2 regions of the Neobacillus sp. KR4-4 genome follow, and region 1 is predicted to be linked to the other one. Evidence: riboswitches for the same ligand, from Rfam matches in the RefSeq annotation. Region 1 holds a riboswitch; the other holds the start of a gene.
The links. Region 1 has a riboswitch for glycine ahead of ACE198_RS15845 (amino acid permease). Riboswitches for the same ligand answer to the same signal wherever they lie in the genome.

Region 1 (15,980 bases):
ATGGTTATTGGATGCGGCGGGGCATGCAGAAGCAATATCCACCAATTTAGATGGTGTTGAAAAAAAACTTAGAGAAAAAAGTAATTCATATTTGAAGAACTTTGAGAATTTCTACTTAAAATCCGTGGAGCTTGCAGGGTATTTAAGAACCAATTTAGCGTCTTTTCCTGCTTTGGATAAAATGAACTTAGACAGTCAATTAGAAATTAAGTTATTTCAAAACTTTCTACAGGAAATAGAAGAACTTAGACTAAGTAAGCAAGCATTAGGTACCTTTGCCCCCTTAATGGCGGATCATATGTATCGTGAAGAATGTTATTATCTAATGAAGTTAGCAGAATCGACAAAACTTGATCCACCCAACTGTGATCCTGCTAAACCTAGACTAAAAGAATGAAAACTAAGCATCAATAATAGAGAGGGGGAAAGTATCCGCTCTCTTTTGAGTTTCTGTTGCCTTATTAAAAGTAAGTAAACGATTGGATTTGTCGTAAGTTATTCAATAGTTATTTACCTATCAACTTGTACTTTCGTATAAGTGTATTTATTTTTCAGTAAAACTCCTTCCGGACCTAAAAACGGTGTCATCTAGGCATTTACCTGCATATGGTAAATCAAGTCATACAAATGTTTGAAGGGGGGATCTATTTGTACAGGCAATTTCAAGAACAAACCTTTGTTAATGATACTTATCCTGGAAACTTTATGTTGCTTGACATGAGGAAAGGTGATGTTACAGGTGACGGTATAGCAGATTACGTCTATTTATATGGAAGAAAAAACGGTGAAACTGAAGTCTTTGCTGATCAAATTACACTCGTCATTCAAGACGGGCGTTCGAAACGGATTTCATCTATTAATCTTCAAAATAATACTGGATATAATGCTCAGCTTTTTCTCGGGGATTTTTCTAATGATAATATATTGGATATTTTGGTAAGTATTGAAACGGGGGGAAGCGGAGGATACGGTATTTTCTATATTTACTCCTATAGAAATAATATCCCTATGCTATTGTTTGATGTTGAAAAATATAATAAAAGTTATAGATTCAAAGTCAATTATGAGGATTTTTATAAAGTGACTGTAGGAAGCCCTTCGTTAGATTTGCTTTTCACCCTAGACATTAGTTACAAAGGTTATGATTATCTATCTGAGCTCTATGATGAAAATGGAAAATTAAAACAGCCAGTTCAGGGCGAGGTTCTTGCAGCAACTGCGTTATATCCCATTGTTACAAATGGAAAAGGAATAAATTATGATTTACTCGTTCTTCAACGGATTATTGGTACATCTAATGCGGATACATTAGGTTATGTCGAAAACCTTTTAACATGGAATGGAACTCAATTTATATCCACATCATTGGCAACAGAGATTTTTGGAACAAAGTTAAGCAGTACGTACTAGTGTCGAGCTGCATTTTTTATCAGCTAGGAGGTAAATGGATGACTAAATTTTTTTCGTTTCATGGAACTGTCACCATGATTACTGACCTTGTAGGTCAAAATGGTACAGGAGAAGGCTGTAATAAATTAATATCTGTAGAAAACGGCACGGGAGCAATTGTGAATTTCGTGGTGTCATCAACGACTTATTTTGTTGACCATGCAATTGTGGCTATAGGAGATCGCGTGACTGGTTATTATGACGGAAATGCACCTGCTATTCTTATTTACCCTCCACAATATCCAGCGCTTGTCATGGTTAAAGATAGCCCATATCAGAATGTAAAAGTTGATTACTTTAATAGTGAATTAGAGAGTAGTGATGGACGGTTACGATTAAATATATCTCCATATACCCAAATACTTTTAACAAATGGGCAACCCTTTACAAGAAACCCCGCGAACAGGAATCTTATTGTCATTTATGGACCAGCCACCAAAAGTATCCCCGCCCAAATCACACCTTATAGAATTATCGTTTTGTGTTAGGAATGGTAAGAACATTGTACAAGGTTTTTTCCAAAATCTATAGTATCAATCCACGAGGGTGTACATTATGAGAAATAAAAGGGAAATTCAAGGTCAACCACAAACAATGATTGGTCAAGCATGGACTGGTAGACATGTGATCTTGCTCCATTGTACAAACCATAATCAATTCTTAAATCTTTATAAAAGTTACCATGCTCCAATTGAGCCGCCACGGCAAAATTGTGCAGAAACTTTGTCACAATTACTAAGTATCGGTTATCGCATTATGGCGGTCACTCCCATCTCAGCCAATCATATTCAATATTTTTTGGTCCTAGGAGATTAAGAAAAAAATGAACCCCTTCACGAATGAGGTGGGTTTATTTTTTGTTCTCCAATCTGGGCCCCGAAAATATGTATTGACAAAGTGATTGAATACTACTAAAATTAAAAATTATTTAACAATAATGTAAATCTTAAGACTTGATGATGGTTGAATAATTTTTAGTGGGGATTTTGAACCTTTGGTTCTTCTATTCAAAATTAAATAATAAGCAAGCTATGATTGCTATGGGTCAAACTATAGCAGGAGCAGCTTCTGGAGAGACCGCAGAAATCTGCGGCGCCGAAGGGTTCACAATCTCAGGCAAAAGGACAGAAGAGTACGTATTTTATTTGTTATTCTGATAAAAGAGTGATAAATATTATTTGTTATTCTTATGACCATGAGATTGGAGCTGATCCAGTCTCTTTTTTTATGGTTTTTAACCTTTTGCTCATCAATTCACAACATGAACTTTACAAAAATAAGGAGGAAATGAAAATGGCACAGCAAGAATTAAAACGAGATTTAAAAGATCGTCATGTACAACTCATTGCGATTGGCGGTACGATTGGTACAGGTTTATTTCTTGGTTCAGGAAGAGCGATCCAGTTAGCAGGTCCATCTATCATATTTGCTTATTTAATCGTTGGTATTGCTTGTTTTTTTGTGATGAGGGCACTTGGGGAACTGCTATTATCGAATGCGGGCTATCAATCATTCACGGATTTTGCGGAAGAGTACATTGGACCGTGGGCTGGTTATGTGACAGGATGGACGTATTGGTTTTGTTGGATCATGACCGCCATGGCTGATATTATTGCTGTGGGGGTATATGTGCAATATTGGTTCGATATTCCGCAATGGATACCTGCTTTAATCTGCTTAATTGTATTATTGGGATTAAATTTACTAACCGTAAAGCTATTTGGAGAGTTAGAGTTTTGGTTTGCAATCATCAAAGTAATTACCATTCTAGCTTTAATCGTAATAGGAATCATTTTATTGGTTATTGGATTTCAAACCGATTCGGGAACAGTTTCAATCAAGAATCTCTGGGGACACGGTGGTCTTTTTCCAAATGGGATATCAGGTTTCTTTTTGTCTTTTCAAATGGTTGTTTTTGCATTTGTAGGTGTTGAATTAGTGGGTGTCTCCGCAGCGGAAACATCTAATCCTCGAAAAAATATTCCATCTGCCATTAATAAAATCCCGTTGCGAATTCTATTTTTCTATGTGGGAGCCCTTTTCATTCTTTTATGTATCAATCCTTGGACAGAACTGAATGCAGCTAATAGTCCATTTGTTAAGACGTTTAGCTTAGTAGGTATTCCAATTGCAGCAGGAATTATTAATTTTGTTGTCTTGACATCAGCTGCTTCAGCGTGTAACAGCGGATTATTTTCAACCAGCCGAATATTGTTTAATTTAAGTGGTCATAAACAGGGACCTGCTAAATTTGCTAAATTAAATAAAAACCATGTACCAAGTAACGCATTATTTATTTCCACTCTTGTTCTATCAGCCGGTGCTCTTTTAAGTAAACTGATTCCAGAACAAGCCTTTGGTATCGTGACAACGATCAGTGCGATTTGTTTTATTTGGGTTTGGAGCATCATATTAATTTGTCATTTGCGCTACCGGAAATCACGTCCTGATTTACATGAAAAGTCGATTTTTAAAGCACCGTTCACACCGTTTATCAATTATGTCGTCCTAACGTTATTTGCACTCATTCTTATTATTATGCTATTTGCCGAAGCAACTCGTACCGCTTTATTATTAACACCTGTTTGGTTCATTCTTTTATTCATTTTATATTCATTAAAAAAGAAAAAGGGTGTCAGACTGATGTCTCAAAACATACACTCTTCATAATAATGTTTTTTCGATAGTGAGGAGTGTGCGTTATGAAGTTTGAGATGCAAAAGGCGAATTTGCTTGCTGAAAATATCAATGGGTTTATAACATATGTTCAAAAAAGTCATATCAATAAAAACAGCAACAGGTTTGCACCAGACAAATTGTTTCAAATAAAACTTCTTATTGAAGAGTATAAGTTTCAGATCCTTTCAGATGAATTGTTTAGAATTAATAAGTTTGATTGGGATGAAAAGTATACGTATTATTTAGTGGATCAATTTAAAGAAGGGCTCAAAATTATTGAGGAATACGTAAAAAATAGTTACGATGAATTATTTCTGTTAACTGGCAGACTTTACACGTTAAAGAATCTTAGTGAATCATTTAATAGAAGTGAATAATGTGATGACCTTCTTTCCAAAAGAAAATACTAGTTATTTCTTATTGTCACATGAAAATTATCGTGATACTATTAGATGAAATTAAATTCCTTTAAATTGGTCCAGAGAGGCCAAAAAGGCGAAAGTAAAATTCATATATACTTTGTTACGTATATGAATGCCCTTTTGTCCTTTGGATGAAAGGGCATTTTATTTTTGCCAACTATCTTTTAATCATAGTCCAGAGAGGCTTGAAAGGAGAACGACAGAAATGGATTATCGCAGAAAAACAGTAGTCGCATCAGTTGCAGGGTTAACATTAGAGGGCATGGATATCATGTTTATCTCCTTTGCCATGTCAATGATTATTGCTCAGTTTCATATTGACATGGTGGCAGGCGGTCTCATTTCTTCTATTACAAATCTAGGAATGCTAGCTGGGGGAGTCATTTTCGGTATATTAGCAGATAAATTTGGGAGAGTTAAAATCTTTACTTACACAATTCTACTATTTGCTATCGGTACCGCATTAACCGGCTTAGCCGAAAATATTGAACAAGTTTACATCTTTCGATTTATTGCCGGCTTAGGTGCAGGAGGGGAATACGGGATCGGTATGGCGCTTGTAGCGGAAGCGTGGCCAAAAAATAAACAAGGACGAGCTTCTTCTTATGTCAGCGTTGGTGCTCAATACGGTGTGATTCTTGCTGCTCTTCTTAGTGCAATCATCCTTCCTTCATGGGGCTGGAGGGGATTGTTTTTCACCGGATTGGTTCCGGTTATCTTCGCCTTTATCGTCAGAAAGAAATTGGATGAATCACCTGAATGGTTGAAAACCCAGAATAAAAAACAACTTGTACCCAGAGAATGGAAATTAAAGCAATTGTTTGCGACGCCAAGAACCTCAGTAACAACGATTGCTCTAGCGATCATGGCAACTGTCCAAATTGCTGGATATAATGGTTTGATGATTTGGCTTCCATCTATGCTGCAACAATCCCAAGGTTTGTCGGTTTCAAACTCTGCCCTTTGGACGATTAGCACTGCGGCTGGTATGATTGCAGGAATGTTAACCTTTGGACACTTTATCGATCGCTTTGGGATGAAACGCTCATATGGAGTCTTCTTATTCGCATCAGCGGTCGCTGTCTTTTTATATGCCTATGCGTCAGGGAGTGCTGGTCTATTAATCGGGGGTGCAATCGTCGGGTTCTTCTCGAATGGTATGTTTGCGGGTTATGGGGCATTAATAAGCAGTTTCTATTCAGTAGAAATTCGAAGCACAGCAACCAACACAATCTTTAACTTTGGACGAGCATTAGGAGGATTATCTCCAATATTAGTAGGATATATCTTGCAGCATGCTAATGTTACGGCAGCAATGGGATATCTCGCACTACTCTACTGTATCTCCTTTATCGCAATGATTAGCTTGAAAAAAGGAAAAACTACTGAAGTACAAGACATTAGCTTATCTAAAGCAGTTTAAAATGAAAGAAGGAAACATTCAGGCATTGGGATTTTAAAATCCAATGCCTTTTTCAACTAGTCTAATAGCAAATTATTCGTTAACATTTACCTTTATATTAGTTGGTCGCCTCCAAACAATTAGACCAGCAAACATAAGATAAAATAACACTGTTTTTTCATAATCTATTTGGATAATAGAAAAACATTGCGGAGAATTGTGTGAATTATTTGTAAAAAGATAATAATAGAGTAATAATGAATTAATAATTACTTACGATGAGAGGATGTATAATCTTTGGAATGGAAAAAAGCTCTGAGAGACCTTCTGCCTGATGAACAAATAAGTGAAAATCCTACCATTTTAGAACATCATAGCAAGGATGAATCGTATCATCAACCTGTAAAACCAGATATCGTGGTTTTCCCTAAAAGTAAAATAGAGATTTCAGAAATTATGAAAATAGCATATAAGTATAAAATACCAGTTGTCCCTTTTGGGGCAGGTTCCAGCCTAGAAGGACATCCAATCCCCGTTTCAGGCGGAATCTCAATGGATTTTCAATTCATGAATCATATCATTGAAGTTAGGGAAAAGGACCTTCTTATTAAGGTACAACCAGGTGTGACTCGAAAACAATTAAATAAGGCACTTAAAAAGTATGGTCTCTTCTTTCCAGTTGACCCTGGTGCAGACGCGACGATTGGCGGGATGACGAGTACGAATGCCTCAGGTACAACCACTGTTAAATATGGTGCCATGAAAGATGTAGTTAGAGGACTTGAAGTAGTTTTAGCAAATGGGGAAATAGTAAACCTAGGCGGGTTAGCGGCAAAATCTTCTTCAGGATATAATTTAACACCTTTATTTGTTGGCTCAGAAGGAACATTAGGAGTTTTTACTGAAATCACTTTAAAAGTTTTTGGAATTCCGGAAGCGACACTTGCTTGCAGAGCTGTCTTTCCTTCTGTCGATCATGCGATTAAGGCCGCGAATGCTATGGTCTCATCAGGCATCCCCATAGCCCGTATTGAACTTGTAGATGCTCGTTCTATGAAACAAGTAAATATACATAACGAAACTATATACCCTGAGCAGCCAACTCTATTTATGGAGTTCCACGGAAATGAAGAAGGGATAAAGGCCGATGTTAAATTTGCGAAAGAATTAGCAGACTTAGAAGGTTGTTCTCAATTTGAATACGAAACAGACTCTCTGAAAAAAGCGAAGTTGTGGGAGGCACGTCATACCCTTGCATATGCCTTTAAACATGGTTATCCAGCGAAGAAAAATATGAGTACGGACGTGTGTGTACCATTATCTAAGCTTCCGGATGCCATTTCTCATGCAAGTTCGTTACTTGAAGAGTATGGATTGATTGGCGGTATCGTAGGGCATGTAGGAGATGGAAACTTTCATGCATTAATTATGATTGATCCGAAGGACCCTGTTGAGTCAGATATGGCACATACTGTTAACCAAAAAATTGTAGAATTTGCGATTGAATGTGGCGGGACAGCTACAGGCGAACATGGAATTGGACTTGGAAAAATTGACTATCTATATAAAGAACATGCTAGTACTATTCATCTAATGAAAATGATAAAAGACCAATTTGATCCACTTGGTATATTAAATCCTGGGAAAATGTTTAAATCAAAGTAGGGCTAATATATTGATATATTCAAAGATTTTACGAATTTTCGGAAATTAGGTTGACATCGTTGGACAAACCGTGATATAAACACAATAAGAAATTTTAGCGCTTAAAAGCATAAAAGTGTGAAATAATATTGAAAAAGTGAAATATACAGGGGGAAATACGATTATGGAACAAAGTAGCAAAATTTTAGACTGTACCATTCGAGATGGAGGGCTAGTTAATAATTGGGACTTTAGTGTCGAATTTGTTCAAGACTTGTATGAAGGTCTTAGTGCTTCAGGTGTTGAATACATGGAGATTGGTTACAAAAATTCTCCTAAACTTCTTAATGCGACCGAGCCAAATCCATGGAGATTTCTTGATGATAACTTCTTGAAGGAAATTATCCCTGTGAAAAAGTTCACCAAGCTATCAGCTCTAGTAGATATTGGGCGTGTAGATCCCAACGATATTCTCCCTCGTGAACAAAGTGTTCTAGATATGATTCGTGTGGCTTGCTATATCCGTGAAGTGGATAAGGGCTTAGAACTTGTCCAGATGTTCCATGATTTGGGTTATGAAACTTCCCTTAACATTATGGCATTATCAAGTGTACCTGAACAACAGCTGATTAAAGCGTTTGAATTGGTGAAGCAAAGCCCTGTTGATGTGGTCTATATTGTTGATTCTTTTGGTAGTCTAGACCCAGTAGATATTGAGCATCAAGTAAAGAAATTCAAAGAGATGATCCCTAACAAACAACTGGGAATTCATACACATAACAATATGCAGTTAGCCTTTGCCAATACATTAACTGCACTTAGAAATGGGGTTACCTACTTGGATTCGTCTGTATATGGCATGGGACGGGCAGCAGGTAACTGTAATACAGAACTTCTCGTTAGCTACATCCAAAAATCAAGCTATGAGATTAAACCAGTTCTTGGAGTTATTGAGAAACATATGCTTGAAATGCGTGAAAAGTGGGAGTGGGGCTATATCATTCCTTATATGATTTCAGGTGTACTGAATGAACATCCACGTGTGGCCATGGCTTACCGTGACAGTGCCGACCGTGATAAATTCGTCGATTTTTATGACAAAGTAACATCACCCGAAAGTACAGTGGCTACAACTTTAAAATAGTTTAAATTACTCAATGTACCTCTTTCGTAGGGGTACTTTTTTTATTTTTACTAACGGCAACTTCCACAAAGAAATCTGAGCCTTAAAAGGATATAATGAATTTTGTGCGATTCCACGCAGTTCAATAAGGAGGTATGCCACCTGAAATCCAAAAACATATCGCTACAGATAAAAATATTTGGGCTTGTTCTATTACTAGGGTTATTTTTAATCATTTTGTTAACAGTATTTTTCAGTTATATGGAAAGTAAACAAATAGAGGAAAACAGGGGCAGGATGGCGCTTGAAATTTCGAGAACGGTTTCATTTATACCCACGATTATTTCTTCGGTTCAGACAAATGATCCATCCAAAACAATACAGCCTTTAGCAGAGAAGATTCGGAATGAAACCGGTGCAGAGTTTGTTGTCATCGGAAACAAAGAGGGGACAAGATTTTCGCATCCTTTACCATCGATGATTGGTAAGAAAATGAAAGGTGGAGATAATGAGAGGGCAATTAAGCAAGGGGAATATTATGTGTCTAAGGCTAAGGGTTCACTCGGGCCTTCAATAAGAGGAAAATCACCTATTTTTAATAAAAAGGGTGAAGTGATCGGAATCGTTTCTGTAGGTTTTTTGCTTGAAGATGTCCATCAGCAAATTATAAATAATCTTAACAAGGTACTTCTTGTATCTCTTTTCGCATTTTTGGTTTCTCTTTTTGGAAGTATCCTTCTGGGAAAAAATATTCGCAAAGATACCATGGGGCTAGAACCTTTTGAAATTGCTGCACTATATAAAGAAAAGAATGCTGTACTTCATGGAGTGAAAGAAGGGATTTTAGCTATTAATAAAGAGGGATTCATCACGATGATGAATCAGCCTGCTAAAAGACTATTACAAATAAACGGGTCAGTCCGTCATATAAAAGTAGATGGCCTGTTTCCTTCTGATTATTTATATGAAGTTTTAAAATCAGGAAACCCACAAGTTGATAAAGAAATGGTCTGGAAAGATAAAACTGTTATTGTCAACTGTACTCCACTCTTTGAAGAGTCTGGCGTAAGTGGAGTGGTTGCTTCTTTTCGTGATAAAACAGAAATTGAGCAAATGTTAAACACCCTATCAGAAGTAAATAGCTATTCGGAAGATCTTCGTGCGCAAACACATGAATATACCAATAAGTTATATGTGTTATTAGGACTGCTGCAGCTAGGAGAAACCGAACAGGCCATTGAAATGCTCCAATCTGAAACACAGGTGTTGCAATTTCAGAATTCTATTGTTTTTAACCATATCAAAGACACGAAAGTCCAAGCTATTCTGTTAGGAAAATTGGGTAAGGCTTCTGAAAAGAAAATAAAGTTTGAGATCATTTCTGATAGCTTTTTAAAGGAATTGCCATCCCATTTTAAACTTTCGAACTTAATTGTAATTCTTGGAAACCTAATTGACAATGCCTTTGAAGCTGTTTATGGTGTGGATTCTCCCACGGTAAAATTCTTCGCTACAGATATTGGCAGTGATATCATATTTGAGATTTCGGATAATGGGAAAGGAATAACTGATGTGGAAATTCCACTCCTTTTTTCAAGAGGGTTTACATCTAAAGAAGGGTCTGAGCCGAGGGGATTTGGCCTATCCAATGCAGAGGATGCTGTGTTGGAAATGAATGGTATGATTGAGGTGCAGAGTACCAAGGAAAGTGGAACTATTTTTACCGTATACCTGCCGAAGGAAATTGAGAGGAGTGAAAAACTTGAATAGGATAAAAGTAGCGATTGCAGAAGATGATTTCCGAATAGCCGATATCCATGAAAAATTTTTAAATAAGTTTAAGGAAATCGAGGTTGTGGGAAAGTCATTAAATGGTGAGCAAACTCTAGACCTGCTAAAGGAGAAAATCCCCGACTTATATATTCTTGATGTCTATATGCCAGATATGCTAGGGTCTGATTTGCTTCCCATCATTCGAGAGCGTTTCCCAAAGATAAGCATTATTATGGTCACAGCTGCGACTGATAAGATTTTCCTCGAAAAAGCTTTAAGCTACGGAGTAGAAAATTATTTAATTAAACCTGTAAATAGAGAAAGATTTGAAGAAGTGGTCTTAGAATTTATTAAAAAACACTCTATTCTATCGTCAGGCCAAGAGGTTGACCAGAATTATGTTGACCTTCTGTTCGGTAAAAATACGACTGAAAAGTTGGGGAAGGGTACTGGATTACCTAAAGGAATTGATGAAATTACCCTTGAAAAGGTGAAAAACACTCTTCAATTGAAAAACCAGGGTCTTTCTGCTGAAGAAGTGGGAAAGGAAATTGGTGCATCTCGAATTACAGCACGGAGATATCTTGAATATCTTTCCTCTATAAAAGAGGCAAAAGCGGAAGTGGTGTATGGAATTGTCGGGAGGCCAGAGAGAAAATATTATTCTGTTAAGTGAGGATGCTAATTGGCATCCTTTTTGCGTGTTAAGATAGCTGTGAACAAAATGAACTAAATATAGAATAATGTACGATAATAACTTTATTTTGGAAACGTTTTCACCTTAGAATATTTAGATTATTATTAATTTACTAACAAAAGGGGTGAAGATGATGCTGGCAACTTTAGGATTTTTAATGATTTTTATTTTTATGATACTTATTATGACAAAACGTCTATCAGCTATGATCGCTTTAATGGTGGTGCCGGTTGTATTTGCATTAATAGGTGGATTTGGAAAAGAATTAGGACCAATGGCGCTTGAGGGGATAAGAAGCGTAGCACCAACAGGAATCATGATTCTTTTTGCCATTCTCTTTTTTGGAATTTTGATAGATGCAGGTGTATTTGATCCGATCATCTCGACAATCTTGAAAGTCGTAAAAGGGGATCCTGTAAAAATAGCGATTGGAACAGCTGTCCTTGCGTTATTAATTTCCCTTGATGGTGATGGAACGACTACATATATGATTACCATTTCAGCAATGCTTCCTTTGTATAAACGTATTGGCATGAGACCTCTGGTCCTGGCAGGAATTGCTGTATCTTCTTCAGGTGTGATGAACCTTCTTCCATGGGGAGGACCAACTGCTAGAGCAATGACAGCACTTCATCTTGAGATGGGGGATATCTTTACACCGGTAATCCCAAGCATGATAGGCGGCGTGTTGTTTGTATTATTTATGGCTTATTGCCTTGGTAGAAAAGAGCGCAAACGTGTAGGAGTTGCAGAAATAGATTATAGCACGATGTCAATGATGGCAGCTACTTCTGAGGATGCTTATCTAAAACGTCCAAAACTAATTCTTGTAAACTATCTATTAACTATTCTACTTTTAGTTGCTTTAATCCAAGAATTACTGCCTTCTACCGTATTGTTTATGATAGGTTTTGCCATTGCGATTACGCTTAATTATCCAAATATAAATGAACAAAAAGAACGAATCATGCACTACGCGGATAATGCATTATCTGTTGTTTCCATGGTATTTGCTGCAGGGATTTTTACGGGTATTCTTTCAGGGACGAAAATGGTGGATGCCATGGCACATTCGATGATTACTCATATTCCTGATGTTTTGGGCTCCCATTTTGCCCTCATTACAGCAATAGCTAGTGCTCCATTTACATTTTTTATGTCCAATGATGCCTTTTATTATGGAGTTTTACCATTGCTTGCTAAAGCGGCAAGTGTGTATGGAATTGATCCAGCAATGATTGGAAGAGCATCACTATTAGGATTACCGGTTCATTTATTAAGCCCATTAGTACCGTCCACTTATTTATTAGTTGGTATGGTTGGAGAAGATTTCGGCGATCTTCAGCGCACATTTCTAAAATGGGCATGCGGATCAACTGCGGTGATGATTTTAGTTGCGGTTCTATTGTCAATTATTCCAATCTAAAAGTTAGATCATGGTCCAAAGACTCATATAAGAGTTTTTGGACTAAATTTGATTTTAAGGGAGTAGAATAAAGGAGAGTTTTATGGAAGTATTCTTACTTATTGTATTAAATGTCATTTTGCCTGTATTTGCCTTAATAGGAGCTGGTATCTTTCTCCATCGGAAATTTAAGTTTGATATGAACACTTTATCAAAGCTAAATACATACTTTCTCATGCCTTGTGTCAGTTTTGTCAATATTTATCAAAATAATGTTGGCGGGGAAACACTTTTGCATATTCTTGGCTTTTTAGTAATACAATGTTCATGCTTAATGATTATAAGTAGTCTAATATCTAAAGTGGCAAGATTTGATAACGGACTGTCTTCCACTTTTAAAAATAGTGTCGTCCTAAATAATTCTGGAAACTTTGGTTTACCTGTTAGTCAGCTCATTTTTCAACATAACCCTTTGGGTGCATCCATACAAATTGTTGTCATGATATTTCAAAATTTGCTTACCTACACATATGGATTACTGAATTCTGTTTCCGTTGATCAAAATGGATTAAATGCAATGAAGGAGTTTCTAAAAAACCCTGTCATATATGCCTTTTTATTAGGATTGTTCCTCCATATGTATCATATCGACGTCCCAACTTTTCTATGGACTCCAATAAACAATACCTCCAATGCATTTTTGGCAGTGGCGCTAATTACATTAGGGGCACAAAGTGCTAATATAAAAATCAGTCGTTTTTCTTTACCGCTGTTTTTAAGTATATTTGGTCGTTTAATCTTATCTCCAGCCATTGCATTTATTATTATTTTAACTTTAAAACTGGATGGAACTACAGCACAGGCGTTGTTTATTGCAAGCTCGTTTCCAACATCAAGAAATAGTGCTTTGTTCGCATTAGAATATGGAAATCATCCAGAATACGCTGCACAAGTTGTATTGTTATCTACTTTACTTAGCGCGATTACAGTAACCACAGTTGTATTTTTATCGACAATTTTATTTTAACTTTTTAAAGACCGTTTATTATTTAAACGGTCTCGTTATTTAATAACTATATTGTTAAACTCAATAACATTAAATATAATTAGAATAGTTTGATAGTTAATTAGAATAAAACAACCTTAAGAAGAGGGTAATGAAATGTATGAATAAGGAGTTAATAAAAAAACCAAATTTAAGCTATCAGATTGGTGAGCAGAAAGCTGCTCATTATTTTCATTCACTTTATAAACAGGTTGTAGAAAAAAGCTATGTTCAGACGATCACAAAAGATATTCAATCCTGGAAACGTAACCATATCCATCACTCTATATTATCCTTCATATCTCGTGGCAAGGGAAAACCTGATTCTCGAACTTATCACAATTATATCCAATGGCTAAATTACACTGGTAAATTAGATAATTACTTAGATCGGAGCATTTCTTATATTTTCATGCGCGATTTAGGAAAGGCCCTTGATTCTCCAGAGACACAGACAAGAGTCAAACGTGTTGTTGACAACTTGAAAAATCAACTGATTCATTCAGGTTCTCCAGAACGAAAGACAAATAATGAGATGTTTAGTATGGCGGGATTATACCGTATGGCCCAAAAGGAGGGCATTGAATCCACACTGATTTGGGTATTTAACAAACTCAAGACTGTCTCTGCTAATATTCCAAACGGGATGGATGCTGAAAATGCTCAGCGCAAGCTCATTAAAATCATCGCTGGGGTATTCATGAATGAAATGGAAGAAATGGGGGATGAGTTATCAGCTGAAGAGCGCTCACAGAAACTTGCTGATGCAATTAGACTAGGATATTCCTATGGTTTGACCTATCCCTTTATTGACGACCTTCTTGATGCAGGAATCTTATCTATAGAAGAGGAAAAACAGTATTCCAATTTGATACGCACCAGTCTCATTACAGGAATCGTTCCTAAATTAGGTAATTGGACAGGAAAAAATGTGAATCTGATCCGATTTATTCATTCCGAACTTCGGGATGCCTTTGAGTACATAACATCTAGTCTGCGACTAGAAACTAGACAGAAGTTTTTCGAGCTGGCCTACGTGTTTTTTCATTCTCAGGAAGTAGACCGTATAAAGGATTTATCCAATCCAACTTATACAAATGAAGAATTATATATACCAGTCATTTTAAAATCCTCTTCATCTCGATTGATTGTTCGCTCGGTCATTAATGCTCCAGAAGATGAAGGCATTGATAATCGCACCTTTTTTTACGGTATTTACAACCAGCTTGCGGATGATTTTGCTGATATGTATGAAGACTTGAAAGATGGCAGGGTAACACCCTATACCTATTATTTAAAATATCATGATCAACGTGCCGATTTGATAAATCCCTTTGAAGTATACTGGACTGTTATTTCCAACTTGATCCATGAGGTGTATCATTCAGATAGCAAGGCCTGTGAGGTGATTCTCGATCGGGCAATAAACGGCCTTAAGCGCTATAAAGAACGTATGGGCAGAGATAAATATAAAGAAGTGATGCAGCTTTTTGCTGCTGGGAATCCTGCATTTAATCGTGTCATTCAAAAAATGGTGCGTAAAGCGGATGATGTTGATTTCTTTGATAAACTACTCCGAGACCATATGATAATAACGCTGAGGAATCAACGAAATGAGCAGGAAATTTTTAAAGATACGGTTGAATCCATTCGCAGTGAGATCAATCAATTCTTGAAAATCCATAAAACTAAGGACGTTGAGCCACTAATTGATGCTGCCAATTACAGTCTAGAAGGGGATGGAAAGCGATTAAGGCCCATCATGACTTGGGTTATGGGAGTAAACGAATATGGATTAAATAGGTCTGCCATCGTGCCGCTTTTGAAATCATTAGAATATATGCATACGGCTTCCTTAATCTTCGATGATTTACCATCCCAGGATAATGCCTCTACCCGTAGAGGGCGCGCAACTCTCCATCAGGTATTTAACGTTTCGATCGCGGAGTTAACGGGCCTCTTCCTGACTCAGAAAGCTATTGAAGAACAAGCATCTCTTGACCAATTTGATTCAAACATTGTCCTTCAATTAATCCACTATTCGGCAGAGATGACGGCAGTTATGTGTATGGGTCAAGCGATGGACTTGAATTCTAAAGGGAAACAATTGACGTTGGAACAATTGAATACAATGTGCTTTTATAAAACGGGTTTAGCATTCGAAGCATCGTTGATCATGCCTGCTATACTTGCCCGAGTGCAGGAGTCCGAAATAGCCGCTTTAAAAAAATTCGCGCATCATGCCGGGATAGCATTCCAGATTAAGGATGATCTGCTTGATGTTGAAGGGGATACGAATTTATTAGGAAAACCCATTGGTAAGGATGCAGAAAACAATAAC
Region 2 (15,980 bases), on a different contig from region 1:
AATGCCCGGTTCACATGTTACCACCATGCCAGGTTCTAAAACGACATCTGATTTCATCGACAATCCTGGACCCTCGTGAATCTCAAGTCCTATTCCGTGTCCAGTTGAATGTCCAAAGTATTCACCATAACCTTTTTCTGTTATGTAATCTCGAGTGATTGCATCTGCTTCTTTACCGGTCAATCCTGGTTTGATTCCCGCCATCCCACGTAATTGGGCTTCAAGAACAATATCATAAATCTCTTTAAGCTTGGCATCCGGCTCACCAACTGCCACGGTTCTTGTAATATCAGATACATAACCATTGTAATAACATCCATAATCCATTGTTACAATATCTCCAGCCTCAATAACTTTGTCACTTGCCACACCATGAGGAAGTGCAGAGCGATGACCTGAAGCAACAATCGTATCAAATGAAGAAGATGTAGCACCAGCTCTTCTCATAAAAAACTCTAACTCATTCGATACTTCTAATTCCGTTTTTCCTGGACGAATGAAGTCTAAAATATGTTTAAATGCAGCATCCGCGATATCAGCTGCCACCTTTAATATCTTAAGCTCTGAATCCGTCTTTATCAAGCGTAACTTTTCAATTACTCCGGAAATTGGTACTAGTTCAGCTTCCAATTCCTTATCATATAATTTAAAAGAAGAAAACGTTAGAAAATCCGCTTCAAATCCAAGCTTTTGAATACCAAGTTTCTTTGCTTGGACCGCTACCTCCTCAGGGATAGATCCTGTAGTCTTTATAATCTCAAATCCCTGACATTGTTTAGCTGCTTGTTCAATATAGCGGAAATCTGTAAGAAACTGCGCTTTATCTGCACTAATTAATACAACACCTGCGGTACCAGTAAAGTTAGATATATACCTTCGATTAAATGGACTTGTGATCAAGATCCCATCTATTCCATGTGTTGAAAAATTAGATCTCAATTTTTCTATTTTTTCCATGATATTCTCCACTCTCCTTTTCAAATCAATGAGGACAAAAATATTTTATCATAACCTACCAAATCCGACTAATCGAAACTTAGGCTGATTCCTCTTTCTCTTGAACTTTATTATTTTGATACTCATAATTTATGGAATATCCAATAAAAATTCCATATACGATATATAAACAAACGGAAGTTATGATTGTATCCCTGTTTAAATCAAAGAAGGGCTTAATTCCCGGAAAGAGTGGATTAAGTAAGAAAAATACCACTGCAAACAATACAAGACCATACGCCAAACCAAACCAAAAACCTTTGAACTTTTTCAAGGCTGCATAGTAAATAAATGCAGCAACCACTGAACAAATTCCAATTAAAATGATGGAAATGAGTGTACCAAGCCATTCATGCTTCCAATCGCCTAGCGCCCAGGGCTCCAGTAGGACAGTAGGACGAATTTCTGTAAAACTAAAATAGGAAGCAATCCAGCCAATTGTTCCCCAAAACAAGCCTCCAAATAACCCTGTCCAAAAGACCATTACCGGAAAGGACATGGGTTTAGGATAATTACTTAGTTTTTGCTCATTTGACATAATAACAACCTCCATTAACATTCTGCTTCTTTGCTGCCTTATTTGCCGTCCATCATTCATGTAATACTGTCCCTAAAACAATACAGGGTCAACAAAAAGCCATAATAAACTCCATTTTTTATTATGTCCTTAGGTATTCAATCCCTTGCATAAAAAAAAACTTTTTAATTGGAAATATTATGTCATTCCTAGAGGTTTTTTTGTTTTTCTAGTAGAATAGAATTAAGTACATACAGATTTTTTCTACTTCTGCTGTTGTGCAACTTTTGATTAGGTTGGTGTTATGTATATGTCTAGTTCGCAAAAACCTGTTTATGGCGGCCAAGCGGTTGTCGAAGGTGTTATGTTTGGCGGTAAGCATCATTATGTTACTGCGGTTCGCAGAAAGGATCAATCTGTAGAATATTTTCATTTGCCACGTAAAGCAAATCCTTATTTTACAATGTTAAAAAAAATCCCTTTTCTACGTGGGATTATTGCCATTATTGAGTCGAGTGCAAATGGATCAAAACATTTAAACTTTTCAACGGAAAGATTTGATGTTGACCCAAAAGAAGATGAAATCATAAAAGAAAAAGAAGTATCTAAATTAACCATGTATCTTGGTGTAGCAGCAATTGGTGTCATCTCATTTTTATTTGGTAAATTCGCTTTTACATTAATTCCAGTTTTTCTTGCCGTTTTAACAAAACCAATTTTCCCTTCAGATTTTGCTCAAGTGCTAGTGGAAGGCTTTTTTAAACTAATCTTACTAATAGCTTATATTTATTTTGTCTCCCTTACTCCATTGATAAAAAGAGTGTTTCAATATCACGGAGCTGAACATAAAGTAATTAATACGTTTGAAGCAGGTGTAGAGTTAACTGTAGAAAATGTGCAGGCTCATTCTCGACTCCATTACCGCTGTGGGAGCAGTTTCATTTTATTTACTGTAATTGTAGGTGTTTTTGTTTACATGTTTGTACCTACTACTCCGCTTTGGTTACGGGTTGTCGACCGACTCCTTTTAATTCCGGTTGTTCTAGGAATCGCCTTTGAAATTCTTCAAGTGACAAACAAACTCAGAGATGTTCCTGTCTTGAAATATCTTGGGATACCTGGTCTTTGGCTTCAATTAATAACAACGAAGGAACCTCAAGATGACCAAGTGGAAGTGGCGATCCTTTCTTTTAACCGATTATTGAAAATGGAGAAAGAAACTGCGTTCTCCATAGAAAGTGAAGAAATTGTCTAAATCTTTGTTTTATCGTGTTTAAAAGATTATAAAAATGCTTAAGATGCTCTTAGGGAGGTGGCTTTCTTGAAAAATCGGACATTTGTTAATGTGGTTATTGGGGGACTTATCATTCTAGCATTACTTGGTGTTATTGGTACATTTACAGCTAATCCAGCCGGTTTCATTCAAAGTATAGCTGTCATGGCACTGGTTGTTTTAGTCGTTTATTTCCTAGTTCGAAAGTTTACCGGCTCAAGCCCTCAGAAAAAAGAGCAGCGGGCATTTCTAAAAGCAGCAAAAAGATCAAAAAAACGATTACAACAAAAGAGCGGGGAAGGAACTGTTAAGACTTCTTCTCTCGGAACGTTAGCCTCATTAAAGAAAAGCAACAAGACAAAAAAGAAATCTCCTGCACATTTGACCGTTATCGACGGCAAAAAGGGGAAAAAGAAAAATCGAGCGTCACTATAGGCGCTCGATTTTTTATATTTTTGGCTGTGTTAAAAACTAGTCTGTTGATTTCCGTTCCAGGCACTTCGCTTTCCGCGGGCGTGCCGGGGAGCCTCCTCGTCGCTGCGCTCCTGCGGGGTCTCCCCTGCCCCGTACTCCCGCAGGAGTCTTCGTGCCCTCCACTCCAATCAACAGGGTGCCAAAATCAACATTGTCCTTTAACACAGCCATATTTTTATGAACAAGCAGAAATATATCTTAATTAATACCCCCATGTTTTCAAAAAATGTTTCGCTTTTTCTTTTCCTAAATTAAATAATTCGTGTTTCTTTTCTTCTGTTAATGAAAATTCCGTAAATAAAACACCTTCAGTTGGGATAAAGATTATATTCTTTACATGTTTTTTGGAAATATACCTGGAATCGTGGGCATCTTTCATCGTTTCAAATAAGGCAGCAAATAATTGTACCGCATTTTTGATTTTATGTTTTTCATGCTCATATTCACTAGCGTTTAATTTAATTCCGAGCACTGGTCTTACTTTTTGTACATTCTCTTGGTCAAAAAGCCACATTGGAAAATTGCTCAAAACTCCTCCGTCAACTAATACATTCATACCGTCCATTGAACGCATTTTTACTGGCTCAAAAAAATATGGGATACTGCAGCTAATTCTTATCGCTTTAGCAATGGAAAAGGAGCCTGGTGAGATGCCATACTTCTGTAAGTCGTCTGGTAAAACAATCATTCGCCCATTTGAAAGGTCTGAAGCGATGACCCTAAGGGCCTGAGGGGGTAAATCTGCAAATGTTTTTAACCCTTTAGCCTCAAGTTTTTCACAAAGCCATTTTTCAAGCTCGTTTCCCTTATAAAGACCCAGCCTCCAATAGACAAACAGCCATTTAGCAAATGGGAATGGAATGATTGTTTTTCGGGTATCCAGTAGTTTTGAAAGATCTAATTCGTCGACCAGTTGGAAAATTTCTTTACTGGTATAACCGGCGGCGATTAATGCAGCAACGATGGATCCTGCACTTGTTCCTGCCAACCTTACAAAACGCAAACCTTTATCTTCTATTTCTGCACAGGCTCCAATTAGGGCAAACCCTTTTATTCCTCCTCCGGAAAAAACGCCGTCTATAAACATGGCAGTCACTCCTAAAGATGAAGTTATTTTTACATCTTTAAGCAGTTGCATTCATAAATAGTACGGTAGACAAGCAAAAAAAATTTGTAAATAAAAAAGAACATCGACTCTGCACGATGTTCTTGGTTTATTAATGAGGTTGAAACCGCTTAACTATTCATTAAAATCTTTTTGCTCCAATAAATCTTGGCTTCCAATAACTGTTGCTTGTAGATGCAATTGAAACGCCCTTTGAAGATGATGATTGAATCATTTTTCCGCCACCTATGTAAATCGCTACATGACTAGGTTTGCTTGCCTTATTTTGAGAGAAGAACATTAAGTCTCCGACCTTTAAAGATTTAACACGGTATCCTTTTTTGTAGTACATATCAGCTGCCGTTCTAGGCAATACTTTGCCAGCCTTACCATAAGAATATTTAACCAAACCTGAACAGTCAAATCCTCTTGGAGATAACCCACCCCACCTATATGGGACGCCAAGATTTGCTTTTGCAACTGAGATTGCTTTTGTATGATAATAGGCCGCTTCTGCTTTATCACCCATAGTGGTAAACAATGAACTTAGAATTATTGTCATAGCCATCATGGCTGTTATGATCTTTTTCAACATCTTGTTTAATCCCCCTGTGTGCTTCGATACTATTAATATACAAAAAAAGATTAACACCGAAGTAACAGCTAGATTACAGTTATATTACAAATTTCGACTTTATTCTAAAAATTCTAGTAAATATTCATTTGAATTGTAGTAAATTTCATATTAGTTATCAGATTTATCGACATTTATCACGCAAAAAAATGGGGGAAACTCTTCCCCCATTAATTACTCACAAATTATAAACCACATTTCAATTGGGCTCCGCAGTTGGTACACGTGTTGCAGCCGCCCATTTCTTTTACCTTACCGGTACGGCACACCGGGCATGTGTTTCCTACTTCTGATCCGATGGTCACACTTGTTGAACGAAGTTCACTGATTGTATCAACAAGGACCACATGCTGTTTTGGTTGTTCATTAAAAATGGATAATTGTTCATTGGTGTTTTCTTCTGCTTTCAGTGTTAGTACCTGTGAATCACGTGAGCCATCCACATAAACAGTTCCACCTTTTGCTCCGCCACGATATAAACGCTGGTATACTTTTTCAACCTGTTCTACGCTATACCCTTTTGGTGCGTTGACTGTTTTACTAATGGAACTGTCGATCCAGCGCTGGATGACACATTGAACATCTGCATGTGCTTCTGTCGTAAGTTCCATCGCAGTAACAAACCAATGTGGAAGATTGTTTTCATCCGATTCAGGGTGTTTATCAAGGTATTCTTTCACGATATCCGCTTTGACTTCGATAAATTTACCAAGACGTCCGCTGCGGAAATAAGAGAATGAGAAATAAGGCTCTAAGCCGGTGGAGACTCCAACCATTGTTCCAGTGGATCCCGTGGGAGCAACCGTTAGTAAATGAGAGTTCCTAATTCCACTTTCTAAAATAGATTGGCGGATATCTTCAGGCATTTTCTTCATATACCCTGTATCGATGAAAGCTTGACGTAATCGATTAGTTTCACCTGTTGTTTTCCCAGTTAAGAATGGGAAACTTCCTTTTTCTTTCGCCAATTCAATTGAAGTTCTGTATGCAGTAGTTGCAATTACTTCAAAAACTTGATCGACTAGTTCGTTTCCTTCTGGTGATCCATACTTTGTTTCACAATAAATCAGCATGTCATGCAAGCCCATTACTCCAAGCCCTACACGTCGCTCACCAAGTGCCTGCTTTTTATTTTCTTCAAGAAAGTATGGTGTTGCATTGATGACATTATCCTGCATCCGAACTCCGACGGCTACTGTTCGCTTAAGCTTTTCAAAATCGATCGTCTTTGTTTCTTTATCAGCCATTTCTGCCAAGTTGACTGCTGCAAGGTTACAGACGGAAAATGGTGCAAGTGGTTGTTCCCCACATGGGTTTGTTGCAACTACCTGTTGGCCATATGCTTTTGCATTGGTCATGTCGTTGGCATTGTCGATAAAAAATATTCCTGGTTCTGCTGAGTAGGTAGCACAAATATTGATAAGGTTCCATAGTTCTTTTGCTTTGAACTTTTTGTACACCCGTACTTTATGTCCAAGTTTTTCCCACTCGCGGACATCTCCCACTTTATGCCATTCTTCATTATAAATCTTCATTTCTTCTTGATCATAGTGTTCAACATATGGGAAGCGCAGTTCGTAATCACTATCGTTTTCAACAGCTTCCATAAATTCCTTTGTTAAACAAACAGAAATATTTGCACCAGTAAGGAACTCAGAATTGTGTACCGTGTAGTTACCACCGGTTAATAATTTCTCTTCTGCATCAGCAATGATTTTTTCATCAAATCCACCGAAACCTTGAATGTTTTTATAATTTACAATTCCTTGGTACATTGCAGTTTCACTTAGAGTTAGAGGGGTAAACTTTAATTTATCTTTTGCAAGTTTTTTGATCGTATCATCATTTGTATTTTCAATTAAGAATCGTAGAATTCTAGGATTTTGCATCTTAGAGATAATAAATTCAATAATGTCTGGATGCCAGTCTGCTAACATGATCATCTGAGCTCCACGTCTTGATCCACCCTGCTCAACCAAATGTGTCAACTTCGCAATATCATCCAACCATGAAACCGAACCAGATGATTTACCATTTACGCCTCTGGCCAGTGTATTACGCGGTCTCAATGTTGAGCCATTTGTACCAACTCCGCCGCCACGGCTCATAATCTCCATCACCTGCTTACGATGGTCAGAGATACCCTCACGTGAGTCTGGGACAAAAGGCATAACATAGCAATTGAAGTAAGTAACATCGGTATCTGCCCCAGCACCGTAAAGAACGCGGCCTGCAGGAATGAAGTTCATGTTTACAAGTTCTTGATAAAACCGTTCTGTCCATTCTCTTCGCTTCTCTTCCGTTTCTTCGACAGAGGCCAGACCAGTAGCATTACGCTTCGCAATTTGCTCGTAGAACAGCTCTAACGGCTTTTCAATCACATCTAATGACCTAATAATCACACCTGTGCTAGCTTCTTCAGGATCATCGAGTACTCCTCTAAACTCCTCTTCCACTAAAACTTTTGCTTTTTTCTTTTCCCAATCGATTTCCTGGATATAGCCAAGGCCGCGTGCTGGAAATTTCGGATCTTCTTTTATAGTTAAAACAACGAAGTCGTCGTTAGAAAGGGTAATTTTTGCAGTGTCTTTAAAGGTATAGCGGTCCAACATTACCAAACGAGAAACACCTTTGTGAGTTATTTTCATATCTGGGGTAACTGGATGCACCTGGGGGAATAAGCGGATATCCTCATTCAACCTTTCAAAATCAATATTCATTGTATGTCTAAAAACTACAGACATGAGAACAACTCCTTCATGTTAATATCTACCTATTGTGCTAAATCTAGCAGTATTGCGCTATATCTAGTTGGTTTGTATTTTTAGGTTATCATAGGCACCTAGAATAAATCAACTAAATATCAATATATAGTACCGAAAATATTTTCGACACCACTATATATTGTAAATCAAACAAACAAGATTCTTTTTGTCAAACTCAAAAAATAATATAATTAATAGTAATCAATAGCAATAATAAGATTTTCGTCATAAATCAGGAAAATTCAACAAAATTCGCAGGTTGCTTATTTTGCTTAAATAACAAAGAAGCGACGTGTGCCGCTTCCAATTATCTCTTATAATTCCATTCATCATTCTCATAGCGCTCTTTTGCAATCTTATTAACGTAGGCTAGCTCTTGTTCATTTAATTGATAAGGCTCTAGTTCAACATTTAGACCTTCCGCAAAGCCCTTATAAAAAGCTTCCTTTGCTTCCTCAAGAGAAATTCTCCTCGGACTAATAGCGTTGATAGCAACCGCTTTATCCTTAAAGGCTTTCCTCATTCGTTCCTTTACCCTTTCACTAGGATATTTAAATAAACTAAATAATTTATCCTCATCTAAATCTAACAATATGGATCCATGCTGTAATATGACTCCCTTTTGCCTTGTTTGTGCACTGCCAGCTACCTTTCTGCCTTCGACCACAAGCTCATACCAACTTGGGGCATCAAAGCAAACAGCAGATCGAGGGTTTTTTAATGCATCTCTTTCCTCCGCTGTTTTTGGGACAGCAAAGTATGCCTCAAGTCCTAAATGGTGAAATCCTTTTAAAATACCTTCAGATATCACACGATAGGCTTCTGTCACTGAATTTGGCATTTCTGGATGGTCTTCAGAAACGATTACACTGTACGTAAGCTCGTGTTCATGAAGTACTCCACGGCCGCCTGTAGGTCTCCTGACAAAACCTAATTGATGAGCCTTAACCGCCTCCATATCAATTTCCTTTTCCACTTTTTGAAAATATCCTACTGACAGGGTTGCTGGGTTCCAGCCATAGAATCGAATCACTGGAGGAATTTTCCCCTCACTATGCCAATCGAGCAGCGCCTCATCTAAAGCCATATTAAAAGATGGTGAGCTATTTCCAGTATCAATAAAACGCCAAACTTCTTTTTTCATTATAATGACCTCATTTTTTATATTATTACGAGTTTAAGTCTACCAAAATCTGATATAGATTCAAAATAAGATGTTTCTGCTATAATTAATTTAGGAAGTTTTGAAAAGATTTTTTAGCATTCATCTTTATCTTTATGAGATTGGCTTATATAATAAACTAGTGCAGGAAAGCTTGAAAGGAGCAAAAAGAAATTGAGTTCACTTTATCCCTTATTAATTATCATTGCAGCAGTTATCATCTATTCCGTTTTCACCTATTTCTATCAGAAAAGGATTGTTAAAACGGTAACAGAAGAAGAATTCCGTGCGGGATACAGAAAGGCACAACTAATAGATGTTCGTGAAGCAAACGAATTCGAAGGCGGCCATATTTTAGGATCACGTAATATCCCCATGTCACAAATGAAAATGCGCATGAAAGAAATTCGACCTGATATGCCGGTATATTTATACTGCCAAAGTGGGATGCGCAGCGCCCGTGCTGCACAATTCTTACACCGAAAAGGTTACCGGGATCTAACCCAACTACAAGGCGGGTTTAAAAAATGGTCTGGTAAAGTTAAAACGAAGAAATAACGAGATAAACAAGGTTCCGTATTTCGGGGCCTTTTTTATTTTGAAAAATAGAGAAGGTCAGATTCCATTTTCGAATCTGACCTTTCTAATATTTAAGCTTTTTGATATTTTAAGACTGGCTTACGAGCAGCTTTTGTTTCATCCATACGGCCGACCACAGTTGTATGTGGGGCTTCTTGAACGATTTCTGGATTTTCCTCAGCTTCTTTACCAATTTGGATCATAATATCGATGAATGAATCTAATGTCTCTTTTGATTCGGTTTCTGTCGGTTCAATCATGATACATTCTTCTACATTCAACGGGAAGTAAATGGTTGGCGGATGATAGCCAAAATCGAGCAGTCGTTTCGCAATATCTAATGTGCGGACACCTAATTTCTTCTGACGTCTTCCGCTAAGGACAAATTCATGCTTACAATGACGATCAAATGGTAGATCGTAATATTCAGCAAGCCTTCTCATCATGTAGTTCGCGTTTAGTACAGCATACTCTGTTACTGCTTTTAATCCATCCGGACCCATCGAGCGAATATATGTGTACGCACGAACATTAATGCCAAAGTTTCCGTAATATGGCTTCACACGACCAATTGACAGTGGGCGATCATAATCAAGAACAAACTCATCGCCTTGTTTTGTGATAATTGGTTTAGGAAGGAACGGAATCAAATCTGCTTTGACACCGACTGGGCCAGAACCAGGACCGCCGCCACCGTGTGGGCCTGTAAACGTTTTATGAAGGTTTAAGTGAACCACATCAAACCCCATATCTCCCGGACGTGCTTTTGAAAGAACCGCATTTAAGTTAGCTCCATCATAATAAAGCTTTCCACCTGCTTCATGAACAATTTCAGCTAATTCAAGAATGTTTTCTTCAAATAAACCAAGCGTATTCGGATTGGTTAACATTAATGCTGCAGTATCTTCACCAACCACTCTTCTTAAATCTTCAAGGTCAACTAGACCATGTTCATTGGATTTAACGGTAATGGTTTCTAGACCTGCAATTGTTGCTGATGCTGGATTTGTCCCGTGTGCGGAATCAGGAACAATAACTTTTGTACGTTTCATATCACCGTTGGCTTCATGGTAAGCACGGATCATCATTAAACCGGTCCATTCCCCATGTGCTCCAGCTGCTGGCTGCAGAGTCACTTCATCCATCCCGGTAATTTCAATTAAATGCTCCTGCAAATCATATAAAAGTTCAAGTGCACCTTGTACAGAACTTTCATCTTGCAGCGGATGGACATGTGCAAAGCCGTTAAAGCGTGCTACATTTTCATTAATTTTTGGATTATATTTCATTGTACAAGAGCCGAGTGGATAAAATCCTGAATCAACACCATGATTTCTTTTTGATAGTGCCGTGTAGTGGCGCATAATATCAAGTTCTGAAACCTCAGGAAGTTCTGGCTCTTCCGTACGAATATAACCATCAGGAAGAAGTCCATTGAGATCTAGCTCTGGTACATCCATTTCTGGCAGACTATAACCGATGCGGCCTGGTGTGCTAAGTTCAAAAATGAGTGCCTGGTCTTGATTATGCATGGAAATCCCCCAATTCTTTCACTAGAGTATCAATTTCTTCCTTCGAGCGTTGTTCTGTTACAGCAATCAGCATATGGTTAACAAGATCTGGATAATCACGACCCAAATCATAGCCGCCAATAATTCCTTTTTGTAAAAGCTGTTGATTAATTTCTTTGACAGGTTTATTTAATTTTACAACGAATTCGTTGAATGAATGACCATCATATACCACTTCAAAGCCAGCTTCCTTAAATGCATTTTTTGCATAATGAGCCTTTTGTAAGTTGGCAGCCGCCATCTCACGTACACCCTTTTTACCTAAAGCTGTCATTGCCACAGATGCTGCAAGGGCATTTAATGCTTGGTTTGAACAAATATTTGATGTCGCCTTATCACGACGGATATGCTGTTCACGAGCTTGCAAGGTTAAAACAAACCCACGACGGCCTTGGTCATCTGTCGTCTGTCCAACAAGACGTCCAGGAACTTTTCTCATCAACTTAGTAGTAACTGCGAAATAGCCGCAATGAGGTCCGCCAAAAGCGGTTGGAATTCCAAATGGCTGGGCATCACCAATAACAATGTCAGCACCAAATTTACCTGGTGGTGTTAACACCCCAAGGGATAATGGATTGCTTGAAACTACAAACATGGACTTGTTTGCGTGGATAATTTCTTCCAGCTCTTTTAAAGGCTCGATTCGGCCAAAGAAGTTTGGATATTGGACAATAACAGCTGCAACATCCTCATTTACGAGCCCTTTTAATGCTTCTAGATCCGTAACTCCATCTTTCACAGGTACTTCGACCACATTGAGGTACTGACCCTTTGCATATGTTTTAAGAACATCGCGTGCTTCAGGATGTACGCCACTAGAGACTATAATTGTTTTTCTTTTTGTATGGCCCGCACTAAGCATTGCTGCTTCAGCAAGTGCTGTTCCGCCATCATACATAGAGGAATTGGCCACATCCATGCCAGTTAATTCACAAATCATCGTTTGAAATTCAAAGATTGCTTGAAGTTCACCTTGAGATATTTCTGGTTGATATGGTGTATAAGCTGTATAAAATTCTGATCTAGAAATAACATGGTCGACAATAACAGGCATGTAATGGTCATATACACCTGCACCAATAAAAGAAACATTTCTTTTTAGGTCAGCGTTCCTGCTAGCCATATTAAACAATTCTTTCATTAAGGTTGTTTCAGACTTAGCTGCTTTGATATTGTATTCACCCTTAAATCTTACTTTTTCAGGGATATCGCTAAACAGTTCATCAATAGAGGAAACACCAATTGCCTCGAGCATAGCATTCTTATCTTGTTCAGTCATAGGTAAATAGCGATGTTTCATAAAACTAACTCCCTTCTGTTATTTCTTTTCTCTTTTATAAAAAGGTGTTGGAACGACAGTAGCCTTTAAGCGTTTACCGCGAATCTCCACTTCAACAACGGATTCAAGGCCTGTAAATTCCGAATTAATTAGAGCAAGACCAATATTTTTCTTTAAAGTTGGTGATTGAGTGCCTGTTGTAACCTCACCAATTAACTGATCCCCACTATATACTGGGTACCCATGACGTGGAATCCCACGATCAATCATTTCAATTCCTACCAATTTTCTTGGTAAGCCCTTTTCCTTTTGTTGGATTAATGCTTCTTTCCCAATAAAATCAACTTCCTTGGATAATTTCACGGCAAAGCCAATCCCTGCTTCTAGTGGTGAAATTTCTGCAGAAAGTTCTTGGCCATAAAGTGCTAATACTGCTTCAAAACGCAGTGTATCGCGGGCACCTAATCCAACAGGAATTACTCCGTCTTCCTTACCTGCTGCTAAAATATCTTTCCAAAGATCAACTGCATCCTCTGCATCACAATATACTTCAAAACCATCTTCACCGGTATATCCTGTTCTTGATACTAAGGATTTTTTCCCATTAAGGATTACTTCTTGCTGGAATTTGAAAAAACCAATCCCACTCAAATCCGTATTCCCAGCGAGCTTTTGCAGTACTTTTTCTGCAAGTGGTCCTTGAAGGGCAAGCTGCGCTGTTTTTTCTGATAAGTTTTCTAAAGTAACATCTCCAGTTACATGGTCTTCAAGCCACTTATAATCTTTTTCAATATTTGATGCATTAACAACTAACAGGTAATGATTGTCCTCAATTTTATATACAAGCAGGTCATCGACAGTACCGCCATTTTCATAACACATGGCCGTGTACTGGGCACCGCCATTTTTAATTTTTGAAATGTCATTTGTCATCATTTTTTGTAAAAAATCCAAGCTATTCTTGCCTTTTACTTCCACTTCACCCATATGGGAAACATCAAATAATCCTGCACGTGTGCGAACAGCTTCATGCTCTTCTTTAATGCTGGAAAATTGAACTGGCAGCTCCCAACCACCGAAATCAATGGTTTTTCCTCCCCATTCCTTATACACATCAAAAAGCGGAGTTCGTTTTAATTCAGACATTCTTAATCCCCCTTCAATCTTTGGCACATACTATTCTTAGGATAACCATAAAAAAGGACAGAAACCTCCCATGAAAAATTAGGAAGGTCTCTGTCCTTGCACCTGAAAGTTTACCTTTAAAGGCTTTCCCCTTTGGTGGCTGTAAATGTCTAATCAGCACTCTCCAGAGCTGCGTCAAACAAGAGTTCTTTTGCCTGAGAGATTCACATTTCTGCTTGCTCCTTCGGCGCTACAAAGGTAGTCTCTCCCCTTGTTATCATTCGCATTATAATATTATCCAAATTGGTCATACTAATTATACTTATAAAATAAATTACTTTATTAAAATATTTAAAACATTCAAGACTATAATCATCCTACCATTAAAATAATACATTGGGCAATAATTTTATTTGAAAGAATAAAGCTGGAAATTGTAAAAAAGGAGTTGACACCATGTCGATCGAAATTGAATTTGATTCCTCTTGGAAGGATGATTTTTTACATAGAATCGATAACGATGGTCCATGGGGGAATTGGGAGCTTTTTAAACTAGCAATTGGAGTAGAAAAACATCTCGTTGTTCCTGATTTCAACGGTTTATTGGCACCAAGTCATTTATCTAATTTAACCCCGCTTCCACACCAGCTCGAAACAGCGAAACAAGTAATTGAAAATATGAACGGAAAAGCTATCCTTGCTGATGAAGTTGGGCTCGGAAAAACAATTGAAGCTGGATTAATTCTAAAAGAATATATGATACGCGGATTGGTGAAAAAGGTATTAATCCTTGTCCCTGCTTCTTTAGTTACACAGTGGTCGACCGAGCTAAATAGCAAATTTTTCATTCCTGCTATATCACAAAGAAAAAGCTATGTGTGGGAACAGTGCGATGTCGTCGTATCCTCGATTGATACAGCAAAACGTAATCCACATCGCGACATTATCTACCAACAAGACTATGATCTCATCATCATTGATGAAGCACATAAACTAAAAAATAACAAAACAAAAAACTACGAATTTGTTCAAAATCTGAAAAAGAAATTTTGTTTATTGTTGACGGCAACACCGATTCAGAACCGAGTCGAGGAAATTTTTAATCTGGTTTCGTTATTAAAACCAGGACATTTAGGGAGCGAAACGGCATTCTATGAAAAATACAAGCGTGATGCACGATCCTTAAATGATGATGAACATTTAAAAGAATTAGTAAACAAGGTCATGATTCGGAACAGGCGGGCAGATACAGGAATCGAATGGACAAAACGGCATGTTGAGACGATTCCAATTGAATGTACCCCTGAGGAGAAAGATCTTTACGAGTCAATTACAAACTTAAAAAGTGAAGGGAATTGGGTACAAACTAGTTCATTCTCAGTCATGACGTTGCAGCGTGAGGCATGCAGCAGCAGAGAGGCCGTTTTTTATACATTAAAGAATATGCTGCAAAAAAAGGAAAATCCAACTCCAGCTTTCGAAGAACAAATTCAATATTTAATGAAAAAGGTCGAAGCTGTTCAGAAAAATTCCAAAGCGGAAAAAGCATTAGAGTTAATTCAAAAGGTAAATGATAAAGTGATTATTTTCACAGAATATCGAGCCACTCAAATGTACTTACAATGGTATTTAAAACAGCATGGAATAACATCTGTCCCTTTTCGCGGCGGGTTTAAGCGCGGGAAAAAGGACTGGATGAGAGAATTATTTCAAAAGCATGCACAAGTTCTAATTGCGACAGAAGCGGGCGGCGAAGGAATTAATCTTCAATTTTGCAACCATATAATTAATTTCGATTTGCCATGGAATCCAATGCGGCTAGAACAGCGGATTGGTCGTATTCATCGTCTTGGGCAGGAAAAAGATGTCATGATTTATAACTTTGCAATAAAAAACACGGTCGAGGAGCATATCTTAAAGCTTCTTTATGAAAAAATCCATTTATTCGAAAAAGTAATCGGCGAACTGGACGATATTTTAACAAAGTTGGAATTTGGCAATATTGAAGACCACTTAATAGATATATTCGGACAATCCTCTACTGAAGGGGAAATGCGCATAAAAATGGAAAACTTATCATCAATGATTGAATTTGCAGAATCGATGAAGAAAGGAGATTCCCATGCAGCAGCAGGAAATTCATAACTTTCTATTGACCTATTTTCTGGCTAATGATTGTGAAATTGTGGAGAATGGCCCTGGATATTTAATGGTTCAGTTAACAGTGGAACTTGACAAGGAATTAATGAACCGCCCTTTTTACTGGCATTATTTAGAAAAAACAGGCGGGATTCCAAATCCGATGAGGCTAACCTTTATCACGAATCAAGATGCAGCTCCTGAAAATATAAAAGGGGAAATCATTCATTTTGGTTCTCCTCGTCTACATCAAATTTTTGCTTCAACTAAGAAACTAGCCAGCTATATGCGGCTTTACGAAAATCATTGCCATCAGAACAGGCAGACCCCCTTGATGCCATGGCTATGTATGAATGTTAAA

Region 2: linked by a shared signal. The riboswitch ahead of gcvT (glycine cleavage system aminomethyltransferase GcvT) and the one ahead of ACE198_RS15845 (amino acid permease) in region 1 are both predicted to bind glycine.

Annotation. Positions count from the first base shown of each region.
Region 1 is NZ_JBHHJU010000014.1:123,591-139,570, forward strand. It holds gene ACE198_RS15825 (DUF2935 domain-containing protein) at 1-397, shown strand, start outside; gene ACE198_RS15830 (VCBS repeat-containing protein) at 649-1,410, shown strand; gene ACE198_RS15835 (hypothetical protein) at 1,449-1,937, shown strand; gene ACE198_RS15840 (hypothetical protein) at 2,005-2,265, shown strand; glycine riboswitch at 2,508-2,587, shown strand; gene ACE198_RS15845 (amino acid permease) at 2,743-4,119, shown strand; gene ACE198_RS15850 (hypothetical protein) at 4,152-4,505, shown strand; gene ACE198_RS15855 (MFS transporter) at 4,756-5,973, shown strand; gene ACE198_RS15860 (FAD-binding oxidoreductase) at 6,250-7,617, shown strand; gene ACE198_RS15865 (aldolase catalytic domain-containing protein) at 7,781-8,740, shown strand; gene ACE198_RS15870 (ATP-binding protein) at 8,843-10,489, shown strand; gene ACE198_RS15875 (response regulator) at 10,482-11,168, shown strand; gene ACE198_RS15880 (CitMHS family transporter) at 11,323-12,615, shown strand; gene ACE198_RS15885 (AEC family transporter) at 12,698-13,621, shown strand; gene ACE198_RS15890 (polyprenyl synthetase family protein) at 13,761-15,980, shown strand, end outside.
Region 2 is NZ_JBHHJU010000009.1:48,336-64,315, reverse strand. It holds gene ACE198_RS11380 (M24 family metallopeptidase) at 1-957, opposite strand, end outside; gene ACE198_RS11375 (YqhR family membrane protein) at 1,037-1,534, opposite strand; gene ACE198_RS11370 (DUF1385 domain-containing protein) at 1,824-2,768, shown strand; gene ACE198_RS11365 (SA1362 family protein) at 2,826-3,221, shown strand; gene ACE198_RS11360 (hypothetical protein) at 3,258-3,431, opposite strand; gene ACE198_RS11355 (patatin-like phospholipase family protein) at 3,463-4,347, opposite strand; gene ACE198_RS11350 (C40 family peptidase) at 4,508-4,960, opposite strand; gene ACE198_RS11345 (vitamin B12-dependent ribonucleotide reductase) at 5,185-7,743, opposite strand; gene ACE198_RS11340 (lipoate--protein ligase family protein) at 8,072-8,908, opposite strand; gene ACE198_RS11335 (rhodanese-like domain-containing protein) at 9,101-9,484, shown strand; gene gcvPB (aminomethyl-transferring glycine dehydrogenase subunit GcvPB) at 9,577-11,037, opposite strand; gene gcvPA (aminomethyl-transferring glycine dehydrogenase subunit GcvPA) at 11,030-12,376, opposite strand; gene gcvT (glycine cleavage system aminomethyltransferase GcvT) at 12,395-13,501, opposite strand; glycine riboswitch at 13,674-13,761, opposite strand; gene ACE198_RS11315 (DEAD/DEAH box helicase) at 13,937-15,625, shown strand; gene ACE198_RS11310 (YqhG family protein) at 15,603-15,980, shown strand, end outside.